2 linked regions of the Herpetosiphon gulosus genome follow. The protein of the gene in region 1 binds, or shares a complex with, the protein of each later gene. Links are inferred from orthologs where the notes say so. Each region holds a gene or a part of one and is shown on either strand. Other genes may lie near its edges. The genes, in order: dnaG and dnaB.

Evidence for each region.
Region 2: the proteins of dnaG (region 1) and dnaB are in contact, whole or in part, in a crystal structure (PDB 2R6A), measured with the Geobacillus stearothermophilus proteins. The link is inferred for Herpetosiphon gulosus from one-to-one orthologs. Residues at the interface, in WP_049624496.1 of Geobacillus stearothermophilus: Lys456, Leu457, Leu458, Pro459, Ala460, Asn463, Ala464, Leu467, Leu535, Leu536, Ile537, Ala538, Gln544, Glu545, Asp548, Tyr549, His552; in WP_033016901.1 of Geobacillus stearothermophilus: Ser13, Glu15, Ala16, Gln18, Glu91, Leu92, Asp94, Ala95, Val96, Pro97, Thr98, Ala99, Ala100, Asn101, Tyr104, Tyr105, Ile108.

What each region holds. Positions count from the first base shown.
Region 1 is NZ_BAABRU010000013.1:69,952-76,690, reverse strand. What follows is about bases 2,352-5,261. They hold dnaG (DNA primase), read left to right. Parts: upstream 2,352-2,792; coding sequence 2,793-4,730; downstream 4,731-5,261. Other genes in these bases: rpoD (RNA polymerase sigma factor RpoD), read left to right, coding at 4,746-5,261; lysA (diaminopimelate decarboxylase), read left to right, coding at 2,352-2,627. Outside these bases: ABEB26_RS17710 (hypothetical protein), read right to left, coding at 1-1,118; more of lysA, read left to right, coding at 1,296-2,351; more of rpoD, read left to right, coding at 5,262-5,948; ABEB26_RS17690 (histidine phosphatase family protein), read right to left, coding at 6,113-6,736. UniProt on the Escherichia coli protein: RNA polymerase that catalyzes the synthesis of short RNA molecules used as primers for DNA polymerase during DNA replication.
Region 2 is NZ_BAABRU010000001.1:336,748-342,012, forward strand. Bases 2,306-5,265 are described here. They hold dnaB (replicative DNA helicase), read right to left. Parts: upstream 4,697-5,265; coding sequence 2,915-4,696; downstream 2,306-2,914. Other genes in these bases: ABEB26_RS01500 (type ISP restriction/modification enzyme), read left to right, coding at 2,306-2,853; rplI (50S ribosomal protein L9), read right to left, coding at 4,827-5,265. Also shown: more of ABEB26_RS01500, read left to right, coding at 1-2,305. UniProt on the Escherichia coli protein: The main replicative DNA helicase, it participates in initiation and elongation during chromosome replication. Travels ahead of the DNA replisome, separating dsDNA into templates for DNA synthesis.

The sequences.
Region 1 (6,739 bases):
CGCGAATCGACGAACAATTTAACTTTGCTTGGGTCCCATGAACGCACCCATGAATAAGGCACAGTTTCTTTGCTATCGTTGCTACCATACAACAATTGGCTGCTACCATCACCGTTCATGGCGTAGGTATCCCATTCAGCTCCACCATCACGCTTCGAACCAAAAGCAATTGGCAAGCTCGGCTCTGAGCTGTTCCATGGTGTTCCTAAATGGCCATAGCGCCATTGGAAGTAGTGTTGGCCGACGTTGCCCATTTCAACTTGATAGGCAGCATCATTGGTTGGGGTGTAGGTCAAAATCCGCCGTTCGAACAACTGCACCAACAAATCTTTTTGCACGCCGCCAACTGTGGCTTTTACCCAGTAGGGATCACTAATTGGCAAGCCCATGGCGCTGGTCCAATCGACGATTGAGCCATTGGTGCGCTGACCATTGACAATAACTGGGCCAGTGCGATTCAAGAAATCCCAAAAGACTTGCGGAATATTGTGGCCAGTCGTCGCGTTGTAAACGACAATTTTGGTTTGATCTTTGTAGGCATCGCGTAAATCGTTGCGGGTTGATTTATTGCCCGATTTGTCGATCGCATCGGCAATTGATTGATCGCGGCGATCTGGATCACGGTAGCCATTGTTGTTGTAGGTTGAAACCGCTGCGAACGAGGCATAGGTTGGCGAATTACTGTTGGTTTGATAGCCATCGCCAGCAACTGGCACGCGGTCGGCGGCAGTGCGATAGGCGTTATCATAGGCATTATCGCCAGTTTTCAATTGACCTGAGACCAATTCAACCACCAACAAACCATTGGTTACATCGGTGTTCCCATTGATCCCGTTGATTTCCATGCGAGCTTTATCGAAGTATTGCACGCGGCGCAGGCCATTTGGCGATTCACGGTAATATTCGTTATAATCAAACCACGGCCCAAAACCCCAATACAACGAGCGCCCATCACGAACCCGTGGATCATCCGACCGTCGCCAGACTTCTTCGAACTTGGGTGAGACAAAGGCTGAACGATTGGCCCATGGAGCAGCATTGGCATGGCCATTGAATAACGTACCAACCATAACTAAAGCGCTAAGTAGACCAGTTAAGCGAACCTTCAATCGAGACATTGCGACTTCCTCCTAAGCAAAAGAACCAGTTTCTCGATCCGTCATCTACGGCATCTGGGTCTTACTATACAATGGTCATTGTGCAAACCATATTGTACAGATCTGAGATATCTGTCATAAAAGCTTGTTAAACCTGATACGCCTAATTTCATCTAGCCAAGCCACGAGGATGAGCCAATGGAACACGCCGAAGTTCGTCGCATGCCTAACGCCCATGTTTGGCCAATCAGTGCCAGTGTTGTTCATGATCGCTTGCAGATTGCTGGTTGCGATCTGGTGGCGCTGGCGGCTGAATATGCAACCCCGCTCTATCTGCTGGATGCTGAGACGATTCGCACGATTGCAATGCGCTACAGTGCAGCGTTACGCCATGCCTATGGCAGCAATGTCAGCATTCACTATGCCAGCAAAGCCTTGTTAAATGTGGGCGTGGCGCGATTAGTGCATTCTTTAGGCTTGGGGCTGGATGTGGTGTCAGGTGGCGAATTGGCAATTGCCCAACGTGCTGGAATGCCGCTCGACCATGTGCATTTGCACGGCAATGGTACACCACCAGCCGAATTAGCTCAAGCGGTCGAGGCTGGGATTGGCCGAATTGTGGTTGATAATCTTGATCAGCTTAAATTTTTGGCCGACTATTGCGCCAAACGGGGAACACCGCAAACGATTCTCTTGCGCATCGCGCCAGATGTGGCGGCGGGCGCACATGCCCATATTCGCACCGGAGCCGCCAGCGCTAAGTTTGGCATGCCACTAGAGGATGGCACTGCTGCCGAGGCGGTGCGCTTAGCTTTACAAGCACCAGGTCTGAATTTGGTTGGCTTACACGCCCATATTGGCTCGCAAATGCGCGATTGGGCCGCCTTGCGCGAGATGATCGGTCGGCTGTTGGCATTTGCCGATCAGCAACGGCGTGAGCGAAGTTGGCTCTTAACTGAATTCAGCCCAGGTGGTGGTTTGGCGGTGGCCTATATGCCCAACGAGCAAGCTGGCGATATCGAAACCTACGCCAATACCATTGCCAATGCTGTGCGTTTGGGCTGCCAACGCTATCAAATTCCGCTGCCGCGCTTGATTATCGAGCCTGGCCGATCGTTGGTGGCACGGGCAGGAGTGGCACTCTATAGCGTGACTGGGCACAAAACTGTGGTTGATGGTAGCGATTATTTGCATATTGATGGTGGAATGGGCGATAATTTGCGGCCTTCGTTGTACAATGCTCAGTATACCGCTGCGTTAGTTGCTCGTCCTTGTGCTCCGCCGATTGCGCCCGTGCAATTGGCCGGAAGGTTTTGTGAGTCGGGCGATGTCTTAATTCGGGAAGTGGCTTTGCCTGCTGCCGAGGTTGGCGAGCTTGTGGCAGTGCCTGTCGCGGGAGCCTATACACTCAGTATGGCCAGCGCGTATAATGGCGTGCCACGCCCAGCCTTGGTTCTGTTAGATCGCGGGCAGGCGACGCTCATTCAACGCCGCGAAACCTATGCCGATTTGATGGCGCGGGATATTTAGCATAATAAAGGATCAGCGATCAGGGGCTAGGGGTCAGCGATCAGAGGCTAGCTTTGAATGCCGGTTTTGTGCTCTTCGTGCTCTTCGCGGTTAAAAAAGGAGCCATTGATAGCCGTAGTGCCAAACATACCTATGTTCTATGCTCTATGTTCTATGCTCTAAATTATGAACTCAGTTATTGACGATATCAAAGAACGCATTGACATTGTGTCGTTCATCAGCGATTATGTGCCGCTGCGTAAGGCGGGGCGCAATTGGGTGGGCTTTTGCCCATTCCATTCGAATACCCGCACGCCGGCTTTTACGGTGTTTGCCGATAGCAACAGCTACCACTGTTTTGGTTGCAAAGCCAGCGGCACAATTTTTGATTTTCTGATGCAACGCGAGGGCATCGATTTCCCTGAGGCGCTGAATCAACTGGCGGCCCGCGCAGGAGTCCAATTACGCCAACGCACCGCCCAAGATGATCAAGAAGATGTGCTGCGTTCGCGCATGCTGGAGTTGAATGCCGCCGCCGCCCGTTTTTGGAGCCACCAGTTATTGCAATCGCCCAAAGCAGCTCATGTGCGTAGCTATATCGAGCAACGCGGGCTGACCCCGCAAACTGTCGAGCAATTTCAGTTGGGCTATGCTAGCGAAGATTGGTCAAGTTTGTTGGGTTACCTGCACGATCGCCACGGGGCCAATCCGAGCGAAGTGGCCGAGGTTGGCTTAGCCTTGGAACGCGAACAGGGCGGCTATTATGATCGCTTTCGTGGGCGTTTGATGTTTCCAATTCATAATGCCAAGGGCCAGATTGTGGGCTTTGGGGGGCGGATCTTGGGCGATGGTCACCCCAAATATATCAATTCGCCCCAAACCTTGCTCTTTGATAAAAGTAGCCTGCTATATGGCCTATTTCAAGCTCGCGAGACGATTCGCAGTAGCGATAGCGTGGTCGTAGTTGAGGGCTATGTTGATGTGATTATGGCCCATCAAGCAGGCTTTCGTAATGTGCTAGCCCCAATGGGCACAGCCTTGACTGATGTCCATGCCAGCCAACTCAACAAAATGACCAAGCGCATTACCTTGGCGATGGATGGCGATGCTGCTGGTCAATCGGCGGCCTTGCGCGGCTTGGAAACCTTGCGCGAAACGCTCGATACCCATGTGCGACCTGTGCCCACCGCTTCAGGCATGTTGCGCTGGGAGCGTGAGCTTGATGCCACGATCAAGATAGCCCTGCTGCCTGATGGCCGCGACCCTGATGATATTGTGCGCAACAACCCTGAGGAATGGCGCACACTGATTGCCAATGCCCAGCCGTTGATGGATTTTTATCTGGCAACCTTGACCCGTGGCTTGGATCTGACCACTGCCAAGGGCAAATCGGCGGCGGTCGAGCGACTTACGCCTTTGCTCAATCAAATTGCCGATCCAGTTGAAAAAGCGCATTATATTCAGCGGCTTGCCAACCAGATTAAGGTTGATCAACGGTTAATTGAAGGCACAATTGGCGGCGACCAACCAGAGCGTCAGCGCAAACCCAACCAGCGTCAAAGCCGCCCCGCTGCGCCACCGCCAGTTTTTTCAATTCTAGAGCAGGAGGCGCGGCGCGAAGATTTTCTCTTATCGTTATTAATTCGCTTTCCCCAAGTCCAAGCAGTGGTCAGCGAACAGCTACGTGATGATTTAGCCGCAGCGCCAACTCTGCGCGAGTTGTGGAGTGGCGATGTGAGCGAACTTTTTGAACGAGTCGAAAATCGTGTATTATGGGATCTGTGGCGCTCAGCCCAGGCGATGGCTACTCCCAATCCAATTGAATGGCTTGAAACGGTACCAGCCGAATTGCAAGCCCATGGCGAACGCCTACTTAATTGGGATCATGCTCCACCAACCCGTAGTTTTCGTGTGACTCGTGAAGCCGAGGAATGTTTGCGCCCATTGCGTCACCGTTTAGGCAAGCGCTGGAGCGAACGCCTTGGTCAGATAATTGCCGCCGCCGAACCTGATCAACAGGAACGATTGCTGGAGCAAGCCATGGCCATACAACATTATTTGCGTGCGACTTCGGAACCACGTCGCAGCAGCTATTTTCTTGATACCCGTGATTCGCTCAAATAATTAGAGGAGGAACAGATGGCTCTTGACGATGAAATCCTCGACTCTGAGCTTGCGGGTGATGAAACTGACGATTTTCCCGCTTTACGCACACTCAGCGATCTTTTAGCCACTGGCAAAAAACGAGGTTATGTTACGCCTGGCGAAATTCAGCAAATTATCGATTCGCAGCGTGACGAGGATAAACAACTCGAAGAAATTCGCGATACCTTGCAAAAGGCCAATATTCGGGTCGAGGAAACTGGCGACGATGACGATGAAATCACGGTCAGCGAGAATCCTGAAGCCGATTTTTCCAATGAAGGCATTAGTGTCAACGACACGGTACGCTTGTATTTGCGCGAAATCGGCTTAGTACCGTTGCTCAAAGGCGAACAAGAGGTTGAGCTAGCCCGCGCCATGGAAGATGGCGATAAAGCCCAACAAGAGTTGATCGAGAATGATCATACGCTTTCGGATGCTGAACGCCTAGCCTTGCGCCGCCGCATCGACCGTGGCGAGCAAGCCCGTGAACACCTGACCACCGCCAACTTGCGTTTGGTGGTCAGCGTGGCCAAAAAATACATTGGCCGTGGGCTTTCGTTGCTTGATTTGATTCAAGAAGGCAATGTCGGCTTGATTCGTGCAGTTGAGAAATTTAATTACACCAAAGGCTTTAAGTTCTCAACCTATGCCACCTGGTGGATTCGCCAAGCAATCACGCGGGCAATCGCCGACCAAGCCCGTACCATCCGGATTCCGGTGCATATGGTCGAAACGATCAACCGCATGATGCGCACGGCGCGGCGTTTGACCCAAGAGAATGGTCGTGAACCAAGCGATGAAGAACTAGCACAGGCACTCGATCTGACAGTCGAGAAAGTACGGGCAATTCGCAAAACCTCGATGGAGCCAGTTTCGCTCGAAACCCCAGTTGGCCAAGAAGAAGATAGCCAACTTGGCGATTTCTTGCCCGACGAAAAACTTGAAGCGCCCTCCGATGCAGCTTCACATCAGATGTTGCGCGAACAAGTGGCTCAGGTACTTGATCAGCTGACCGAGCGCGAAAAGCGCGTCTTGAAGCTACGTTTTGGGCTAGAAGATGGCACACAACGCACGCTTGAAGAAGTTGGCAAAGAGTTTGGGGTAACTCGCGAACGGATTCGCCAGATCGAGGTTAAGGCGCTGCGCAAACTGCGTCACCCCCGCTTTGGCAAAAAACTCCGCGATTATCTTGAATAATTTATTTTAAACACGAAAGGAGAGGGATCAGGGATCAGGGATCAGGATGTTGAATCATAGCACTGTTGGCTCCTAAACCCTAGCCCCTGATCCCTGACCCCTAAACGTTATATTTATATTCTATGCTCGCTTTTGCCTTCTGACTTTTGCCTTTTGATTTGCGCTCATTCGCCCTTGGCAAACACCCCATCGAGGTGGGCGGCATCATTGACCCGCAAGACCCGCCATTCATCGCCGTGGGCAACAATCTCGACGAATGCGCCGTTATCAAGCCACAAACGGCCAAAGTGGCGGAGCGGTGCTGCCAGCAGATGACAGACCAAAGCGCGGATCGCGCCACCATGTGAAACCGCTACCACGGTTTGACCGTGATGATTGGCCGCAAAGTGATCGAAGGCCTTGGCCATACGCTGTTGCAACTCAGCATACGATTCGCCATTCAGGCGTTGGGTGCTATCGGGGTTGAGCTTGATCAATTGCATATGGTCGGGAAACAAATCGTGCAATTCTTCGGGAGTATGGCCGGCCCAATCGCCATCGTTGATCTCTCGGAGATCGATTAATGGCTCAGGCGTGCGGCCAATTTGCTCGCCAATAATGGTGGCAGTTTCCCAAGCACGGGCAATATCGCTGGCATAAAGATGATCGATTGCTAGTTTTGCTAGACGTTGGCCAGCGCATAACGCTTGTTCGCGCCCGCGCTGATTCAACGGAATTGGCAAATGGCCTTGATAACGGCGTTCAGCATTCCAGGCTGTTTCGCCATGACGAACCACGATCAACCGCATAAA
Region 2 (5,265 bases), on another replicon or contig:
GTTACGAGCGATGGTGCAAGTGCGATCAACAAGGCTAATCTTGATGATTTGACCGAGCTTATTCGTGATTTTATGTTGTGGAAACCTACTGTACCGCGCAATCCTAAAGAACTGGCCCAACTATTAGCACCGCTGTGTCGTTTGTTACGTAGCGATGTGTTGGAAGCCCTACCAGACCCTAAATCGCCCTTGAGCATCTTAGAAAAGACTTGGCGTAATTATTTATTTGCCGATGCCAGCAGTTTCGAATTTGCCGATGCCTATGCTCAAACCATGGTCTATGCCTTGTTATTAGCGCGTCAAAATGGTTTAGCTTCAATCACCATCAATCAAGCGGTTAGCAATTTGCGTGCAGGCCATCGCTTACTCTCCGATACCTTAAACCTATTGGGCGATTTGGATGCCCGTGAGGTGATTGCCACCTCAATCGATGTGATTGAACGAATTATTCAGGCGGTTGACCCAGCGATTTTTGCTAGTGGCGGCGATCCATGGCTCTATTTTTATGAAGATTTTTTGACTGCCTACGATAAGGATTTGCGCAAACAACGCGGGGTTTACTACACCCCGATTGAGATTATTCAGGCCCAAGTTGGCTTGGTGAATCAGTTGTTGGCTCAGCATTTCAATGCGCCCTATGGCATGGTTGATCCCAAGGTGGTCACGCTCGATCCGGCAACTGGCACGGGAACCTATCTCTTAACTGCCTTACAAGAAAGTCTCAAACTGGTTGAACAGGAGCGTGGCAAGGGCTTGCGAGCTCAATATGCTGGCTTTGCTGCCCAAAATATGCATGCCTTTGAATTATTGGTTGGGCCATATGCTGTCGCCCACTTGCGCTTTTCGCAGGCGATTGCCGCCGAACAAGCCCAATTGCCCGCTGATGGGGTGCATGTCTATTTGGCCAATACCCTCGATTCACCCACTAGTTCTCCACCACAACAAATAACCTTGGCGTTGCGCAGCCTAAGTGAGGAGCAAAAACGTGCGTCCAAGGTCAAGCAATCAACCGAAGTGTTGGTGTGTATTGGCAATCCACCTTACAATCGTCAAATCATTGATGAAGAGCAACAAGATAAGGTTGAACGTAAAGGTGGTTGGGTGCGCTTTGGCAATGAGCACGAAACGCCAATCTTTAATAGGTTTACTCAGCCAGTTATTGATGCAGGTGAGGGAGTCCATCTTAAAAATATCTACAACGATTATGTGTATTTTTGGCGTTGGGCATTGTGGAAGGTTTTTGAACAACCTCAATCGCAACAAGGTGGGGTAATTAGCTTTATCACGGCTTCATCATATTTACGTGGCCCAGGTTTTGTCGGAATGCGCCAACAGATGCGCCAAATCTTCGATGAGTTGTGGCTGATCGACCTTGAAGGTGATAATTTGGGCACGCGCAAAACTGAAAATGTCTTTGTAATTGAAACTCCCGTGGTGATTGCGGTCGGCGTGCGTTATGCAGCACCTCAGCCAAATCAGCCCGCAACCGTCCACTATTGCCGTATCGAGGGCACAACCGAAGAGAAATTAGCCCAAATTGCCAAGGTCAAGCACTTGAATGACCTTGCATGGGAAACCTGTAGCAGCGCGTGGTTTGATCCATTTATTCCTGCGGCAAACGGAGCTTATGCAACGTGGCCAAGATTAACCGATCTGTTTCCATGGCAGATTAGTGGCATGCAATATAAACGTAAATGGCCGATTGCAGCAAATCAAGCAACCATACAGCGCCGTTGGGAACATTTCATCAAAGCAGCAAATAAAGCCGAACTATTTAACGAAACGCGCGATCGTAAGGTTGATAAACTCTATGGCGGATTAACCGATAAAACAACTCGCTTGCCAGCTCTCAGATGGTTAACTGATCCTAAAACACCTATTACAATTCAACAAATTGGCTATCGTAGTTTTGATCGTCAGTGGGCAATTGTCGATAATCGGGTTGGTGATTTTTTACGCCCCGATTTGCATAGCGCTGATAGCGAAAATCAAATCTATCTCACTAGTTTGCTTACAAAAGTTCTTGGATCTGGAGCCTCGGCAGTTATAAGTCATCTACTTCCTGATATGGATTATTTCTGTAATCGCGGCGGCAAAGATGTTATTCCATTATGGCGTGATGCGGCGGCGAGCCAAGCTAATCTGCCAGCAGGTTTATTAGAACAACTTGCCACTGAATTAGGCTTTAACCTGACGGCGCTTGATCTCATGGCCTATTGCTATGTGCTATTGGCTAGCCCCGCATATGTTGCCCGTTTTGAAAGCGAGCTACGCACGCCGGGGCCGCGCATTCCACTCACCAGCGATGGCGAACTATTTCGCACAGCGGTACATTTGGGTAAACGCCTGATTTGGTTGCATAGCTATGGCCAACGCTGTATGCCGAGCGAACAACCCAAGGGCGTGCTGCCAGCGGGGCGGGTGCGTTGCGAGGTTGGCACAAGCCAAAGCGAATATCCCAGCGATTATCATTACGATGCCCAACAGCAACAATTGAGCATCGGCGTAAGTGGCCTGTTTAGCCATGTTCGGCCCGAAGTGTTTAATTTTAGCGTTTCGGGCTTGAAAGTCGTGCAATCGTGGTTGGGCTATCGCATGGCCGAACCTTCCGGACGTAGCTCATCACCACTTGATCAAATCTTGCCTGAACGTTGGGAATTTGATGATGAACTACTTGAACTATTGTGGTTGCTTGATCACACGATTGATCTGCAACCTCAATTGGCTGAATTACTTGAGCATGTGCTGAACTCGCCGCTGCTACTTGCCGCCGATCTACCTGAACCCAGTGAGTTAGAACGCGCTGCACCCAAACCGCTCAAAGAAACCCAGGCCAAAATGGCGCTCCAATAAGTTAACATTCCCTCACCCCAACCCCTCGCCTCGCGTGCGGAAGCGGGGGTATGGGAGGGTACTAATAACCTTCAGGCTGGCGATAGGTCTCTAAATTGGAAAATTTCGTTGTCGAGCGAAAAAAGCGCAAGGGCACGATCCCCGTTGGGCCGTTACGATGCTTGGCTAGGTGAATTTCGGCGATGCCTTTTTTGTCAGTTTCGGGATCATACAGCTCTTCACGATAAATAAACATCACAATATCCGCATCTTGCTCAATGCTGTTATGCACAATGATGTTATTTGCCACAAAATTATGCAACGTATCTACGGTCAAATCATAAACTGGCTCAACGCCATCTGGCTCGATACTGATGATTGTTTCCCATTCAATCGCTGTTGGCTGGCTGGTGCTGCCCAATTCGTGGGCAATTGCTTGGGAGATAGCAATTTGACTGGTTTGATGCAATTGATCAAGCCGTTGCCAACCATCGATGGTTAAGAATTTATGGTTAGCCGTGGCGCGAATACTACGCCCTAGCTTGGTAAGGAGTTTGAAAACAGGCTTTGTACCAGTCGTAAAGGCATTGCTAACAGGCCGTGATTCTAGTTTCCAAGTTGCTTGATTCAGCGCTAGAACATTAAAGCCTGGTTGCCCAACTAATTGATCGATTCGGACATAATGACCTTGATCAGGCAAATAGATCTGGGTATCGCCTGTGAGACACCCCGATTCGCGCAAGTCGGAGAGCATGGGAACGTGGGTGGTGCGGCTTTCGACGGCCCGCGAAAGTTGCGAGAGTGCAATCACGGGTACATTAATTTCCCGCGCCAAAGCTTTGAGGCCACGGCTAATTTCACTAATTTCCTGCACGCGGTTGCCATCGCGCTTGCCGCCACCCTGCATCAACTGTAAATAATCGATGATAATCAGATCGATGCCTGCCTCGGCTTGCAAGCGCCGACATTTGGAGCGCACATCCATAATGCTAGCGCCAGGCGAATCATCGATATAAATTGACATAGTGGAGAGCTTGCCAAGCGCCTCGGTGAGTAATTGTAGATCACTATCACGAATTTGGCCGGTACGCAGCTTTTGCATATCCACGCCTGTTTCGGTGGCCAAAATCCGCTGCATCAGCTGATCGCGGCTCATTTCAAGGCTAAAAATTGCCACGCAGGCCTCGGATTCCTTGGCGGCGTTGTAGGCAATATTCAAGGCCAAGCTGGTTTTGCCAGTGGCTGGCCGTGCCGCCAAAATCAACAAGTCGGAGCGTTGCAAGCCACCGGTTAACTTATCAAAATCGGTAAAGCCTGTTTTGAGGCCGACGACTTCGCCGCCGCGCTCCTGCATTTGGCTAATTTGCTCGAAGAAACTATCGACGACTGCGCCGATGTGAATAAAGCCATCGGCGGTGCGGCGCTGCGAAACTGCAAATAATTCTGATTCAGCCTGATCGAGGGCGGCCTCAAGCTCTTGGGTTTCGTCATAACCGAGGGCCGCGATCTTACCACCAGCGATGATCAAACGACGCAATAAAGCGGTGCGTTCGACGATACGGGCATAATATTCGACGTGCACCGAAGTTGGCACACTATTCGAAAGTTCAAGCAAATACTGAACTCCGCCGACGACCTCTAATTGATCTTTGCGGCGCAGCTCATCGGTAACGTTAACCAAATCGGGTGGCACACGGCGGTTGTAACAAGCCACTTGGGCGTTGAAAACCAAGCCATGCTTTTCAAGATAAAAATAGTCGCTAGCAAGCCAAGGTGCAACTGGAATAATTGCATCACGATCAAGCAAAATCGAACCAAGGGTGGCACGTTCGGCGTTAATATCGGCGGGTAACGACTTATCCATAGCGACCTCGGATGTGGAAAATGTTGGGATAACGGGTGGATACACAGTCGAAAAGCTGTGGAAACCAACGGCTAAAGCACTGATGCCGCGCTCATTGGCGCGGCATCAGCGGTTGGACCAAACGAATGAACTAGGCTTCGGTGCTCGCAACTTCGGCAGCTTCGGCTGCGGGCTGAACACTACCTTCACCATTTTCACCTTCGACCACCACATTGATGTGTGGTTCGAGACCAGCGAGCAACCGCACGCCGATTGAATACACACCAGTGCGCTTGATTGGCTCGTCGAGTTGGATTTTGCGGCGATCAACTTCTTGACCGATGGCTGCTTGCAATTTTTCAGCAATGTCTGAGCTCGTTACTGAACCATACAAGCGATCTTGTTCGCCCACTTTGGTGACGAACTTCAAGGTTACGCCATTGATGCTGTCGGCCAAACCGCGTAATTCTTCACGTTGTTTCGCTTCGAGTTTGCGTTGTTTGGCCAAGCGTTCTTCAGCTTGCTTGATCAAACCAGGTGTTGCAAACACAGCCAGCTTCTTTGGCAATAAATAATTGCGACCGTAGCCA